DNA from 3 places in the Vibrio breoganii genome. Region 2 is predicted to be linked to each of the others. Evidence: predicted binding sites of a transcription regulator. Region 2 holds the regulator's gene; each other region holds the start of a gene.

Region 1 (5,400 bases), 1.1 Mb from region 2:
TTTTCGATTATCATCAACGAGTGCCCACACAGATTGATAGGTTTAAATTGTTAAAGAGCTTACTATCGAGGCTTGCCTCTCAAGTGGACGGCCATTCTAGCGTTTTGAACCAAAGTGTCAAACACTTTTTTGAATTTATTTTCGAAGAGAAGTTAAACTCAAATGGTTCGGCTAAATTGCCTACTAAATCACTGCGAAGCGTTGCCGCTGTTGCCGTGTCAGTGGGGCGCATTATAGAGATGCTCATCACATTGGCAAGCGTTTTTTCCAAAGAATTTCGGCTTTTTGTACCGTATGTTCATCTATTGGCCAGAAGGGCCTTTTTTTGATAGTTTGATAACAATATTTATACAGTTTTGATGGAGTTTAACTATGAGTTCTTTACGTAGCTACAAAGGAATGAAGCCTTCTATTGAGTCTGGCGTCTATATCGATGACTCTGCAGTTGTTGTTGGCGACGTTAAGATTGGTACGGATTCTAGTATTTGGCCACAAGTGGCTGCTAGAGGAGACGTTAACCATATACACATTGGTCAGCGCACCAACATTCAGGATGGTTCGGTACTGCATGTTACTCACAAAAACACCAGTAACCCTGAGGGGTACCCTCTTATCATTGGTGATGAGGTGACTATTGGGCATTTGGTGATGCTACACGGGTGCACTATTAAAGATAGGGTCTTGGTCGGTATGAGCACCACCATCCTTGATGGCGCAATAATAGAGAGCGATGTGTTTATTGGAGCAGGAAGCTTAGTGCCTCCGAATAAGACATTAGAAAGTGGCTACCTTTATGTAGGGCGCCCTGTAAAACAGGTGAGACCCCTAACAGAACAAGAAGCCGCCTTTCTTTCTAAATCCGCTGATAACTACGTACAGAACAAAAATGACTACCTGAACGAAGTGCACGACATTAATTGATTTCTATTTGCCCGAGCTGATTGAACTCTTCCGCTTCGATCAGCTCTTCCGCTAGGTCTTCCAGATCAAAGCGATATTCAGAGAATACCTTTAAGGCCATCACCTCATCATCAATTTGCAGTTGAGAGAGGTTTTCCAAGTAATGGGCAGAGACTAGGCACTCAATCAGGTTCCCAGATTGCTGACCTACAAATACCACTACTTTCCTATTCCCGTCCCAGCTTTGCTGATCAGTAAAGATTATTGATTGATTCAATTACGAGCCCTCTAGATTTTTACGAAGTTCACGCAGCACTTGTTTCGCACCTGGGCGAATACCTCTCCACAACATAAAGCTTTCAGCTGCTTGTCCAACTAGCATTCCCAGCCCGTCATAAGCCTTGGCTGCACCATTATCCCTAGCCCACTGATTAAACACTGTAGTGCCAGAGCCATAAACCATGTCATAGCTTACTGTTTGAGGCGAAAATATCGTGGCGGAAATCTTTGGCAATTCTTTGGTTAAGCCTGCAGACGTAGAATTGATGACAACATCAAAGCTTCCTTCTACCTCTTCAATCGGCAACGCCTCAATAGGACCGTGCTCTTTGAATTGCTCCACCAAAGACTGAGCCTTGCTATAGGTTCTATTTGCGATGACGAGCTGTGCAGGCTTTTGATCAAGCAGTGGCTTAAGCACACCTCTTACTGCACCACCAGCACCAATAATCAGAATACGAGCATCCTTGAGCACCACTTGATATTGAAGCAGGTCTTGCACAAGGCCTTCACCATCAGTGTTATCTCCAATAATCTCGCCATCATCTAGCTTCTTCAGTGTATTTACCGCACCGGCTAATTGCGCTCGTTCAGTTAATCGATCTGCCAGTTCGTAGGCATCATGCTTAAAGGGTGCTGTTACATTGCATCCTTTACCGCCTTCAGTAAAAAAGGTCTTAGCGGCCTGGGTAAACTCTCCAACCTCAGCATATTGAGTTGCATAGTGGATGCTTTGGTTAGTCTGTCTCGCGAACAAGGTATGAATAAAGGGAGATTTACTCTGCTTTATAGGATTCCCAAAAACAACATACTGATCAATTGACTGATTCATCTTCCTACCTGATTGAATTACTACTGATTAAAACGACTGATTAAAACGACTGATTAAAACGACTGACTATGAACCTATCACTGATAACGGCGAAGAAAAAGCACTACCACTCTCTTGGTGATAAGTACTCGTTATACAGCAGAGCTTCATGCGAACCCTCTTCTACCTGATAGTTATACTCCCATCGTGCTAATGGTGGCATAGACATCAAGATAGACTCCGTTCTTCCCTTACTCTGTAAACCGAACAGGGTGCCTCTGTCATAGACGAGGTTGAACTCTACATATCGACCACGTCGATACAATTGGAATTGGCGATGCTGGTCTGTAAATGGCGTCTCTTTTCGCTTCTCTACAATAGGCAAGTAGCCTTTAGTGAAGCCTTCTCCAACCGCACGCATATAAGCAAAGCTTTTTTCAAAGCCCCACTGATTGAGATCGTCAAAGAACAAGCCTCCTACACCACGTGTTTCATTGCGATGAGGCAAGAAGAAGTAATCATCACACCATTTTTTATGCTCAGCATAAACATCATCACCGAAGGGGGCGCATAACTGCTTTGCTGTGTCATGCCAGTGCTGACAGTCTTCTTCAAAGGGATAGAAAGGCGTTAAATCGAACCCGCCACCAAACCACCAGATAGGTTCGCTTCCCTCTTTCTCTGCTATAAAGAAGCGCACATTGGCATGGGAGGTGGGAATAAATGGATTGTTGGGATGAATAACCAGAGAAACACCCATGGCTTCAAACTTGCGTCCAGCGAGCTCTGGTCGATGTGCGGTGGCTGAGCCTGGCATTTTATCGCCAAAGACATGCGAGAAGTTCACTCCGCCTTGCTCAATAGTCGCTCCGCCTTTTAGAACGCGCGTACGACCGCCTCCGCCTTGTTCTCGAGTCCATGCATCCTCTATAAAGGTGGCCTCTCCATCCGCAGCTTCCAGTTCAGCACAAATAGTATCTTGTAGCTGTAGTAGAAAGCGCTTTACCGCTTCCTTGTCGACCTGTGCCATCATTTATCCTTGTCTTAATACTTGTAGAGATCGTGCGTCTTTTATCTCTGAGGGTTTATTTCGGTTGCCCACAGCGCCTTGCAAGATGAACACATCCTCAGACCCTAACTGGCTTTCAACCTCATCAGCAGTCAGACAAGGTGGCAAACCGGATAGGTTGGCGCTTGTAGAGGTAATCGGCTTACCAAATTCTAAGCAAAGCTGCTGCACCATCTCATGGTCAGTGACTCTTACTGCAACACTATCAAACTGCCCATGAACCAATTCATGGACTTTTTTGCTGATGGGCATCACCCAAGTCACAGGTCCCGGCCAGCTTTTAAATACCGTATCTAATTGCTCTGTAGATAACGCACTTACATCAACGTAGGGCAACAACTGATCAAAGCTTGCTGCAATCAGGATGAGTCCCTTGCTTGGGTCTCTTTGCTTTAGTTCGATAAGTGCTTCTAGCGCTTTCTCATCGTCTGGATCGCATCCGACTCCAAATACAGCCTCTGTGGGGTATGCAATTACCTTTCCTTGCTTCAGAGCATCAACTGCTTGATCAATTACCATCATTCCTTGAGTGTCCTTTTCTACACTATCTTTCTACTTAGTTTACAAATTCTATTCCTAGCTGGTAAGCATTTCCTGTAAATCGGCAAAACAAACCGACGCAAACGTTTTCCTATTCAAAAAATAACCGTATAATGCGCGCAAAATTGGTATTCAAAGCTCAACTAGTTAAATTAGGAGTCGTAACATGCAAGTCGGTATTATCATGGGTTCTAAGTCAGATTGGCCAACGATGAAGTTAGCCGCTGAGATGCTCGACCAATTCGGTGTTAGCTACGAAACTAAAGTAGTTTCAGCTCACCGTACTCCACAACTACTAGCGGACTATGCAAATAGCGCAAAAGATCGCGGCATTAAAGTCATTATTGCAGGCGCAGGCGGTGCAGCTCACCTTCCTGGTATGTGTGCAGCATTTACTAGCCTTCCTGTTCTCGGTGTTCCTGTTCAATCTCGTGCCCTAAAAGGCATGGACTCTTTGCTATCTATCGTTCAAATGCCAAAAGGCATTGCAGTAGGTACACTGGCTATCGGTGAAGCGGGTGCAGCAAACTCAGGCATTCTAGCAGCACAGATCATTGGTACTCACGTTCCTGAAGTAATGGCAAAAGTAGAAGCTTTCCGCAAGGAACAAACCGATACAGTACTTGCTAATCCGAACCCAGCGGAGGATTAATACCGTGCAAGTTTTAGTTTTAGGTGCCGGACAGTTAGCTCGCATGATGGCGCTGGCTGCCGCTCCACTGAATATCAAAACCATTGCTTTTGATGTCAATAGCGAATCTATTGTTGAACCTATCACTCAAACTAAGTTAGGTAGCGGGTTACAAGCCGCTATCGAACAAGCTGATGTCATCACGGCAGAGTTTGAGCATGTTCCACACCCAGTACTGGATGCTTGCCAGGCCAGTGGAAAATTACTGCCAAGTGCAGAAGCCATTAAAACCGGTGGCGATCGCCGCATCGAAAAAGCGCTGCTTGATAAAGCTGACGTAGCCAATGCTAAGTACTCTCTTATTCGCACCCGCCAAGACTTTGAAAGCGCTATCGACTACGTTGGTTTGCCTATGGTGCTTAAGAGCACGCTAGGTGGATACGATGGAAAGGGCCAATGGCGTTTAAAAGACCGTTCGACGGCAGATGCGGTATGGGCTGAAATGGAGGAGTGCATTGCCTCTTCTGAAGCGCAAGCCATTATTGCTGAAGAGTTTGTTGGGTTTGATCGTGAAGTATCGCTGATCGGTGCTAGAAACAAGCATGGTGAGATTGCGGTATACCCGCTCGCTGAGAATGTGCACACCGATGGTGTATTGAGCCTTTCTACGGCCATCGACGAGCCAGAGCTTCAAGCTCAAGCAAAACAGATGTTTACTGCTGTAGCGGAATGCCTAGATTATGTTGGCGTGTTGGCACTAGAGTTTTTTGACGTTCAAGGTCAATTGATGGTCAATGAGATCGCACCACGCGTTCACAACTCTGGCCACTGGACACAACAAGGTGCTGAGACTTGCCAGTTTGAAAACCATATGCGCGCGGTATGTGGTCTTCCCTTAGGAAGCACTAAGGCACTTCGCCCTACTGCAATGATAAACATTCTAGGTGAAGATACGCTTGCCGAAGAGTTGCTCAGCATGAGCCAAGCTCACATTCATTGGTATGGCAAAGAAAAGCGTCCTGGTCGTAAGATGGGACACATTAACGTGTGTGGTAATGACCAAGCAGACTTAGAGCAACAGCTGCAATCTATTGCTCAGTGGCTTGACGCCGATGCCTTTCCAGCACTGCATCGGAAATAATCTGAACAGAGCTTAAAAAACTAAGGAGG
Region 2 (5,400 bases):
ATCGCCGGCAGCCTGCAAGGATGATTGCAGCTCGGTTAAGGTATTTGAGGTTGCCGATAGCAAGTTCTCACATTGACTGATGGCCTCGCGCCAATCTTGATTCAACAGCTCGGCTATTTGCGTTTTTACTTGGCCTTGCTCTTCATCCATAACCCTTTGGTTAAGGTCAATCTGATCAAAGATTTCAGCTACCGAAAACTTAAGCGTGCCATAGATGTCTCGGCGCCAGCCTTCAGAGCTCGGCTCCTCTTCTGCAATGGTGACGGCATTTGTGAGCTCTTTACCGGCTAATGTCAGCTGAATGGATAACTTAAGCTTAGAAAATTGGCGATGCCTCAAGTAATACTCAGAAATACCCACGGCCAAAGGAGACAGACGATAGATACTGCTGCCTTCTTGTCCTTCGCTGGTAAATCGACTGAGTAGTCGTTGTGCCACCAAGCTGTTGATCGCGTTATTGGCCTTGAATGCTGCGTTGCCTGAGCTTTCAGTGCCATTAAATTCGCGCTGAACAATGGCAAATGCATCGTGCAGTTCGCCTTCACCCAGCTCTTCATCAAAACGTTCTTGACTTAACAGGGCGATACCGACCAAAAAGCTCAAGTGCTCACTACTTAGATTAAGGGAGAAATCGTGTTGTTTAACCCACCCGACCAACTCATCTACTGTGACTTGGTCGCTTTGTTGCCCTTCTTGGGAGAGTTGACTCATCCAGTTCCCTACTGTTGTTCCTTCTGAACCCATACATGAATGTATCTTCCTAATGAAAGGTAGGGTTCAGTTCTGCATAATTGCTGTTCAAGTTGCATCAGATCTTCTTGACTGTAATCACCCACATACTGAGTAAATCCAATATAGTCATGAAAAGATCGGATCCCAGATTTACCACAAATGCGCAAATCGCACTCTTGTAGCCATTGGTATACGTCTTCTGGTAACAACCCTTTCTGAGGTTGCAACTTAAACCGTTTACGATGGGGCATTCCCTGCAATACATGAGGTATGTTGCCGCAAATTACGTTTTTCATCACCAATCCGTGGTGGTTATAAAACATAATCGAAGCCATGCCGCCTGGGGCTACATGACTCATTAATTTTTGAAGCGCTTGTTTAGGATCTGCTAGCCATTCCATTACCGCATGAAACAGTATTAAATCCACTGGCTGTTCGAGATGTTGATCCAACTCTTGAACCGGCGCATGAATAAACTGATACTGCTCTAGCAAGCCCTTTTGCGCAATATCTTGCTTAGCTAACGAAAGCATTTCGTTAGACACATCACACAAAATAATGTTGTGGCCTTGCTGCGCCAACTTTTGTGACATTTGAGCTAACCCACCGCCCGCATCAAGTACGGTAAGAGGTTTCGAGTCGCCACCAATCTGGGTTATGATTTGCTGCAAATCTTCCCAGACGATAGTCTGACGTATATTGCCTTTGTCCGAGCCATAAATATTTTCGGCAAATTTGTGGGCAATATCGTCGAAATTACGATCTTGTGTCACTTTTAATTAAGGTATGATGTTATTTAAGAGTGTTTCGTATTGTGTCACAAGGACGTCAAGAATAAAGCGCTGTCGTTGATTTGACTCTTCGATCGACTAAAAAAACGACCAAATGCGGGGCATTTATTCCCGTGACACATTTTTTGCCCCACCTAACCTAGGAATTGGTTTATCCCAACATGTTTGAACTGAAAAAAATCATCACTGCTTTTCTTATGCCACTGCCTGCAATGTTACTGGTTGGCTTCGTAGGATTGGCACTCGTTATGTTTACCCGAAGGCATAAAGCTGGTTGTATTTTCATCTTTATCTCACTGATATCGATCTTTACTATTTCATTCCAGCCAGTCTCAACCTCTCTTCTTAAGCCTTTAGAACGAAAATACACCGCCTTTTTACCACCATCAGAGAGCCTAGATTATGTCATGGTCCTTGGCAGTGGGCATGTGGTTGACGCTGAGATTCCGCCCACTTCAGAGTTAAGCCGAACGGCGTTGATGCGCCTGAGCGAAGGCATTCGTATTTTGCGTATGTACCCTGGCGCAAAACTTATTTTGTCTGGCTACGACGGAGGCTCAGAAATGAGCCAAGCGCGCATGATGGCAACGGTCGCTTTAGCATTGGGCGTAGCAAAATCTGACATCATTCTATTAGAGACCGCTCAAGATACCTGGGAAGAAGCAAGGCAAGCCGCAGGATTTGTGGGTCAAAAGAGCCTAGCCCTTGTGACTTCGGCTAGCCACATGCACCGAGCCTTAGGAGAGTTCCATAGCGCCGGTCTTGAGCCGTTGCCTGCACCTACTAATTACTTGGCACAGTCGAATATCAATCAAGCCTGGGTCAAATACACGCCTCAGGCTCGTTATCTCGAGCAAACTGAGCGCTATTGGCATGAAACCATGGGAATTTGGTGGCAGAAGATACGAGATCTTGTCAGCTCCAACTAACTGATTCATAATTTAAGTTACTATTTAACACGATAAGGCTATCTATACAGATAGCCTTTTCATTTGTGTCAAAGAAACGGATTTATCTATGCAAGAACTAAAACAGTTCAACGAACAACGCGCTGAAATCTACTGGTGGTTTTCAAGCCTGTTCTCTAAAGAACTGACAGAAGAAGACTTGAAGGCCTATCAATCTGCTGAAGTACGTGGATTTCTAGGTGGGCTGGCCGAAAATGAAGAACTGGTTAAGTCTGTAGAACGCGTTGTTGACGCGCTCAACCGCCTTCAAGATAGAGAAGATGCTCAGCTGGAACTCGCTGCAGATTTTTGTGACTTATTCTTAACGTCAGATAAGTATGCTGCACTGCCTTACGCCTCTATCTATCTGGATGACAGTAAACTGCTCAATGGCAAGCCTGCTCAAGCTATGGCGCAGCTAATGCTGGATAAAGGCATTGAAGTGGATAAGAACTTCAACGAACCTGCCGATCATCTCGCCTTAGAATTGGACTTCCTTGGTAACCTAATTATTCGCTCCAATGAGCTAGAGCAAGAGTCTCACCTTGAGCAAGCACTAGCTGAACAAAAGGCGTTAATAGAAGAGCATATCCTTTCTTGGATACCGCAATTTTCTGAAAACTGCACTCAATATGATGAGTTTGGTTTTTATTCTTCCGTCGCCGAATTGCTCGTTAACTTCTGTGAATTAGATTGCCGCTATCTGGGCAATGAGTAATAGATTCACATTATGGCCATAAATGCATTGTCAGCACTTGCATTTATGGCTAGACTGCCCGGCGCAATCGTTTGCAGTATAGGCCAAGAGTGCTAACCTCTTCCTAACATTCCATTTTCAATAACCCTCGGTTTTCTTTACAAGGTATAGCATGGCAACCATTAAAGACGTCGCAAAGCTAGCTGGTGTGTCCACTACCACTGTTTCCCACGTGATTAACAAAACTCGTTTTGTTGCAGAAGCAACGCAAGAACGTGTAATGGACGCAGTAAAAGAGCTTAACTATGCACCAAGTGCTGTAGCTCGTAGTCTTAAATGTAACACCACTCGCACCATTGGCATGTTGGTAACTCAGTCGACGAACCCATTCTTTGCAGAAGTGGTCGACGGCGTAGAAAGCTACTGTTACCGCCAAGGCTATACCCTTATCCTATGTAACACTGGTGGGTTATATGAGAAGCAGCGTGACTACATCCGCATGCTTGCAGAGAAGCGTGTCGACGGTATTTTGGTTATGTGTTCAGACCTGACTGAAGAGCTGCGTGGCATGCTAGATTCTCACCCTGGTATTCCGAAAGTAGTTATGGACTGGGGCCCAGAATCATCTTCTGCAGATAAGATCATCGATAACTCAGAAGAAGGTGGCTATCTAGCAACTAAATACCTTGTCGAAAATGGTCATAAGCGAATTGCTTGTCTGACAGGTCAAGCTGAGAAACTGGCGTGCATCGAGCGTATTTCCGGTTATAAGCGTGCTCTAAAAGAAGCGAACATCGATTTTGACGAGAAACGTATTTTCGAAGGCAACTTCGAGTGTGATACAGCCGTTGAAACTGCCGACAAGCTGTTTGCTATTCCAGAAGAGCAGCGCCCTACTGCTGTGTTCTGTTTTAACGACATCATGGCACTAGGCTTGATCAGTCGCCTAAGACAGCATGGTCTATTGGTTCCTGAAGATATTTCGATCATTGGCTACGACAATATCGACCTTGCAGCCTACTTTGCACCTCCACTGACTACGGTTCACCAACCTAAGCGTCGTGTGGGCAAGACTGCATTTGAGATCCTTCTTGAGCGTATCAAGGATAAAGATCACGACCGCCGTGTCTTTGAAATGCACCCAGAGCTGATTGAACGCGCGAGTGTGCGTAATCTTAATGCTGGATAAGTTGTAGAATATTTAAGAACGGCAGCCCTAGGGCTGCCGTTTTTGTTTGCTAAGTTAAATCCTTACCAATAACAAAAGTCATCCTTGAACTTCCAAACCCGTCACCCTCGAGTGCTTCTATCGAGAGTCTACTACCTCCGGAACTCTTCAGGTTCCCGATAAAAGCATTCGGGAACGACGAGCGGGGTTTGAGGTTGTATTTTTACTCTGTAATTTGAGTCAGCTCAGTATTAAACTGCTCGCCCAAAGCCCACCCTACAGAACACACCAAAGCCCCAAAACACGTCACCCTCGAGAGCTTCTATCGAGGGTCTACTACATCGGTAGTTCTTCAGGTTCCCGATAAAAGGCTCGGGAACGACGGTGTGTTTTGGATGGTGCGTTTGTGCTGTCATTTGAGTCCGCTCAGTATCAAAACAAAGCACTCAGAACCCCCAAACACGTCACCCTCGAGTGCTTCTATCGAGGGTCTACTCTCTGCGGAACTCTTCAGGTTTCCGATAGAAGCGATCGGGAACGACGAGGGGTTTGGATGGTGCGTTTGTACTGTAATTTGAGTACGCTCAGTGTCAAAACAGAGCACCCTACAGTAACCAAACACGTCACCCTCGAGCGCTCCTATCGAGGGTCTGCTACCTCCGGAACTCTTCAGGTTCCCGATAAAAGCACTCGGGAACGACGGGAAGATCGATGGTCAAATTCACTCGCGAGCAACGAGCATACGCACACGACTTAATACAAGCACCACCTTCTCACCTTAAAATAATTAATTTGAAAGTTTTTTATTGCTCGTCGTGTCTCTATACTTACTCAGGATGATAAGGGCAGAATCATGAATAAGAAATTGATAATCGGGCTAATTTTAGTGGTTGCTATCGTGTTACTTGGTGCGAATTTTGGTCAATATCTGACCCTAGAAAATGCCAAAGCACAACAACTGGCATTGAACGCTCAAATCGAAGAAAACTTCGTGCTTTCTGCTGCTCTGTATTTTATTGGTTATGTGTTCATTACCGCCTTTTCTATTCCTGGCGCTGCCGTGGT
Region 3 (5,400 bases), 470 kb from region 2:
GATTAGTTCATCATTGCTGTTTGGCTCAGTGCCATCAATATAGGTATCTTTTTTGTAGCTCAGTGGTGGCAAGAACTGAATAATCATTGCCGCTACCACACCTGACAAACAGATAGTGGCATAAAAAGGCACAAAGTAATTTTCCAAGCCTACTTGTGTCAGCACAACCAGTGAGAAAGAGATACCAACAGGTGAGAACATAGTTGCGACAACGGCAGCTTCACGAGTAGTGTATTTTTTCTGCTCATACTGTTTGCTCGTAAGAAGAACGCCCACGGTGCCGTCACCAAGCCAAGAAGAAATGCAGTCGATAGCCGCTCTACCAGGAAGACGGAACACCGGGCGCATGACTTTACTTAGTAGAGTGCCAAGAAGTTCAAGTAAACCAAAGTTTAACAATAGCGGTAGTAGCAAGCCTGCAAAAAAGAAGGTAACAAATAATGAGGGCAGGAGATCATGCAATACCAATCCACCAGTATTACCATTCCATATTAACTCAGGACCAACTTGATGCAGTGCAGCTAGCGTGAACAAAGCGCCTAGCACTCTTACTGCAACCCAAGACGGAGAAAGAACAAAAAGGCGGCTGAGCAGAGTTGATTGGACAATAAAGTTAGGCTTAAGGACGTTCGCAACTAAAGTGGCAAAAGCGGAGAAGCAAATTACTGCGGTAACAGTAGGTAAAATGGCATCTCCAAGTACACTCTTCACACCTTTCGCCATCAATGCCAACGGGAAAGTGAAGCTATCCGCTACGTTCAGCGGTGCCAAAAAGAAAAACAAACCCAATAGGGAAGGGATAGCAAACATCAATACGTTTCTTTTGTTATTAACCGTATTGTTCGCTACTAAAATATCGCTCATCTACAACCTCATGATGACTATTTATTCACTTAATGTGAATCTTAAAACGTTGGTTGCGATTCTACACAGTAAGGTTAAGTGCGCAAGAAATTATTTATATAAATATGCATTTTAACTGAATTTAAAGTCACTAGATGTTGGTTGTGTCTGTGGTGTTACTGGAGTGTTTCGGCTTGGTTTTGGTTATGTTTGTTTGATGGGTTGGTTTTGGTGTTCTAATGGTAAATAAAAAGACCCTCAATAATTAGTATCTAATTACTGAGGGTCTCTGTTTATTGTTTATGACAAAGCCATAAAAATGCAACTTCTAATCAATCAAGCCATATTCTTTGCTTAAGATTTCAACAATCTCAGACTTTGGATTGGAGCTTAGTTTGATGGCATTGCCTGTGATCTTTTCGGCAATATTGGTATACGTTTTTGATAGATCCATCATCGCTGAAAGTGGCAGTTCATTATCGTTTGCCAATGCTTCACGCTCGTTCATGCGGTCTTTGTTTAAGAGGATATCTGGATCTGGGAAGTGGTTAAGCAAAAACTGACGGAAACCTTCTTTAGAGTTTTCCACAACTTCACCATTCTTATAAGCTTGCTCATCCCAAATACGAGAAGAATCAGGCGTACCTACTTCATCCATGTAGATAAGCTTTTCATTTCCTTTGCTATCCGTTACGTAACCAAACTCAAATTTGGTGTCGACAAAGATCTGTCCAATCTTGGCAAGTTCGTTGTCGATAACGTTGAAGCCTTCTTTGAGTAGCACTTCGTATTGATCGACATCTTCTTTAGCTAGGAAGTTGAACGAGGCATAGTTGTCCAGCAGATCTTGGCGTGTGATATTGACGTCATCAACTTCAGGAACATTAGGTATGCCCTTTAAAATGCCTTTAGTCGATGGAGTAATCAGTAGGTCTTGTAACAAGCCATCTTTAATTAGGCTTTCAGGTAAATCAATACCACAGAAATTACGTTCGCCTTTCTCATAAGCACGCCACATAGAGCCTGTGATGTATTTTCTGCAAATGGCTTCAACCATCACCGGTTTAGCTTTTTGTACAATCCAAACTAGGGGGTGGGGGATATCGAGAATGTGGCTATCTGCTAGGCCATTGTCTTTAAACAGCTTGAACCAGTGATTTGAAATTGCGTTCAAAGCTGCGCCCTTACCAGGAACACCTTTTAGGTTCTCTTCACCATGCCAAATACAATCAAATGCTGAGATACGATCGCTAATAACCATGATAGCCAAAGGTGCATCATCAGACACATCATAGTTTTTTTCTTTGATTAAGCGACGGCTATCTTCATCAGTTAGCCAATATACAGAACGCACCTTACCACTGTGAACAGGCTTGTCCGTGCGGATAGGCAGGTCATCGTTAACGTCTAATACTTGGTCAGCAAGATTCATAATTTATACCTAATAGGGCAAATACTGATGCGAATAATACACAGATCATTTTCACTATTCCAATAGAAAAGCAAACGATTGCGCCTAAGGTATTTGCAAAGGGGAGATTTCCCCTTTGGTATCTTAAATTATTGTTAACTTAGTGAAGGTATTGAGTATTTGACGTTGAGAAAAACACATCACAATCATGATCTTTACCTAATTGCTGTAATTGTTTCTGAGCGACAGCGTCAATGTTACCACTAGCAACGACGGCACTCGCGTTACCTGAGGTGATGGCTTTGATGACAACTTCCATCTCGTTGCTTTTGTTCGAAGGCTTTAACTGAATAATTTTTTCGCAATCTACACTGTATGTTTGAAGGTCTTTAAGTTCAGGCAAATGGGTCTGCGCTGTAAACAGAATCCACTTACGGGCAGAGGATGCTTTAGCCAATCGCTCGAGGTTACAAGGCTGATAAGCGCTAGGTGTAAGACTTAAAGTATTGCTGTTATTCAGGTTTTGAAAGTGCATTTACTGTATCTCCATACATACTGTATGAATAAACAGTAATACTGATTCGGTTAAAGATCAAGCTCAACAATTAAAATTTGTGCATAAAAAAACCCAGCGCTAGGCTGGGTCGTTGATCTTGCTTGAGGAGCTTAAGCTCTGTGTCCGCTTAGAGATTCTTTTTGCGGAGTGACTCGTTCTTCATGATTGTAGCGTTTCACATCGATTAGCGCGGTTTGCTTACAGGAGCCACAGCTAGAGTTGACGAAGCCGTCCATGTAAGTCAGTTTTTCGACAAAGGCTAATTTTTTACACCAATCGCAATGTGAGAAGGTTTTTTGCATACCGTTAATTACTCCATAAGTATTTGCATGTGATACTACCTTGTTTAATTTCGAGACAAGCTAGCATCGTTATTTCGATCCTCGCTACAAGGTTAGGTACCTAATATTACACTACGAAAGCATAAATGTTAAATATTTGTTTAATTTCGTAACATTTAGTTGTTATTGAGCGTCTATTTAAGCAATTTTTTTGCTTGCGCCCCTTCTACCGGACGACTTACCGACAGGGTTCTACCTTTCTTTAGTCCCACTTCGTAGTCAGCAGTGAGATTCTTCATTGCTTCTTGAAGTTGCTTTTTAAAGGTTTCACGATCGATATTCTTAAATTCTTTATCGATATAGTTTTTAATCTTTTTATCTGATTCGTCATCGGGAGCGATAAGAGGCAGTTTTTCTAGAGCGCCTTCTATCCAACCGGATAAAAATGAGTTTACGCGCTTGGTCACCTCAGAAGCAGGAGTGCCAGAACCTGCAAAGCTGTTTCTGAATTTACCCGTATGTTCATTCATCTCTCGATAAACGACATCGAATGCAAATGCCGCGAATATAGCGCGATCAGCCTCGCCGATGAACTCTACTCGTTTTAGACCTTTGTGGTTAAGTAGCACAGCTTCAACACCAAATCTGGTATTAATCCCACGTATGATTCGTAGAATATTACTGCCTACGTTTGCAGGAAGCAGATGAGAGGATTGGGTTTTACCCATTTTGATGAACTCAATATCGTCTTTTTCAAGACCGTATTTGAGCATAAGGTTGTGTGCCATCTTGATGGCATTAGCCGCCTCATTAACATTGGCTGAATTTCCCAACTCAAGACACTTTGCTATTTTTTTCAACGCTTTTTGCTTGTTCATGCTTTCTCGGTACTGCCAAAAGGGGGACACATTTTACTCCTTTTTTAACGACTCTGAAAGCCCAATTTGTGACCATAGTCTCAAGTGGTTTTTATGCAGGAATAAATCATGTAAAGTGTTAGAAAATCGAACGAATTACTAAAGATCATGCCGAGCACAATGGAGTAGAGCGTGATTATCGCAGGAAGCAATATGTTACCAAGACTCAACCAAGACTCTTCTATCAATTCAATTGTCGAACGCTATCTATCTGAGCTGCAACAAAAAGGCTTTCAGGGTGATATCGAAACTCAGTATGCTAGCAGGTTAGCTGTTGCTACTGACAACAGCGTTTATCAACAACTGCCACAAGCGGTAGTACACCCTAAAACCCAGCATGATGTCGAGTTGCTAGCACAGCTTGGTAATGAGCCTGACTTTCATACTGTTCGATTTTCTCCTCGTGGCGGCGGTACGGGTACAAACGGTCAGTCCTTAACTGAAGATATTGTGGTAGACCTTTCTAGGCATTTGAATCAACTGATTGAAATCAATGTAGAAGAAGGGTGGGTAATTGTAGAAACAGGCATGGTCAAAGATAAGCTGAACGACCTTGTTAGACCGCACGGCTTTTTCTTCTCTCCAGAACTTTCTACCAGCAACCGCGCTACCGTTGGTGGCATGATAAATACCGACGCCTCAGGACAAGGTTCATTACGCTACGGAAAAACCTCCGATCATGTACTGGGGCTCACCGCTGTTTTGGCTGATGGTTCAGTACTGGATACCGAGCAATGGAAGAGTGTTAAAGAGAGCACCTTCGCTGAAGCTGCTGTAAATGAAACCCAAAGGATCTGTCGAGAGCATCGCGCTGCTATTGAAGAACGCTTCCCACCGTTAAACCGCTTTCTAACGGGCTACGACTTAAAAAATTCGCTACAAGATGACGAGTTTCTGCCAGAACGAGTGCTGTGTGGATCTGAGGGTTCTCTCGGTTTTATCACTCGAGCTAAGCTTAATCTAACGCCGATTCCTAAGTCTCGCGTATTGGTGAACGTTAAGTACGACAGTTTTGATTCAGCGCTGCGCTCGGCAACCATGATGGTGGAAGCCAATGCACTGTCTGTTGAGACTATAGATTCAATTGTTCTCAACTTGGCAAAGCAAGACATTGTTTGGCACACGGTGAGCGACCTATTGACCGAGGTACCTGGACAAGAGTTATTGGGCGTTAATATTGTTGAGTATGCAGGTAATGATGTTGCCGAAATAGACCAGCAAGTCAGTGCGCTTTGTTCAAGGCTCGATTCGATGATAGAGAGCGAAGAAGCAGGAATAATTGGCTATCAAGTCTGCCGTGACTTAGGCAGTATCAACAAGATCTATGGCATGCGCAAAAAAGCGGTAGGTTTGCTAGGGGCGACAAAGGGCGCTGCTAAGCCGGTTGCTTTT

The links. Region 2 encodes PurR, which represses purine synthesis genes. Its sites were predicted from a motif close to TNANGNAAACGTTTNCNTNA; they were not measured.
Region 1: the regulator PurR is predicted to act here: its motif matches at 3,675-3,694, upstream of purE (5-(carboxyamino)imidazole ribonucleotide mutase).
Region 3: the regulator PurR is predicted to act here: its motif matches at 2,342-2,361, upstream of OCU35_RS07225 (phosphoribosylaminoimidazolesuccinocarboxamide synthase).

The regions. Positions count from the first base shown of each region.
Region 1 is NZ_AP024864.1:2,803,793-2,809,192, forward strand. It holds gene OCU35_RS13045 (gamma carbonic anhydrase family protein) at 373-921, shown strand; gene OCU35_RS13050 (DUF1488 family protein) at 914-1,177, opposite strand; gene aroE (shikimate dehydrogenase) at 1,178-2,011, opposite strand; gene hemF (oxygen-dependent coproporphyrinogen oxidase) at 2,115-3,020, opposite strand; gene OCU35_RS13065 (L-threonylcarbamoyladenylate synthase) at 3,024-3,581, opposite strand; gene purE (5-(carboxyamino)imidazole ribonucleotide mutase) at 3,766-4,251, shown strand; gene OCU35_RS13075 (5-(carboxyamino)imidazole ribonucleotide synthase) at 4,256-5,371, shown strand.
Region 2 is NZ_AP024864.1:1,072,676-1,078,075, reverse strand. It holds gene mukF (chromosome partition protein MukF) at 1-711, opposite strand, end outside; gene cmoM (tRNA uridine 5-oxyacetic acid(34) methyltransferase CmoM) at 720-1,505, opposite strand; gene elyC (envelope biogenesis factor ElyC) at 1,685-2,452, shown strand; gene torD (molecular chaperone TorD) at 2,541-3,188, shown strand; gene purR (HTH-type transcriptional repressor PurR) at 3,340-4,356, shown strand; gene OCU35_RS05090 (TVP38/TMEM64 family protein) at 5,189-5,400, shown strand, end outside.
Region 3 is NZ_AP024864.1:1,543,700-1,549,099, reverse strand. It holds gene OCU35_RS07230 (YjiH family protein) at 1-864, opposite strand, end outside; gene OCU35_RS07225 (phosphoribosylaminoimidazolesuccinocarboxamide synthase) at 1,172-2,275, opposite strand; gene OCU35_RS07220 (hypothetical protein) at 2,415-2,789, opposite strand; gene OCU35_RS07215 (hypothetical protein) at 2,921-3,112, opposite strand; gene OCU35_RS07210 (DUF2786 domain-containing protein) at 3,286-3,969, opposite strand; gene ydiJ (D-2-hydroxyglutarate dehydrogenase YdiJ) at 4,162-5,400, shown strand, end outside.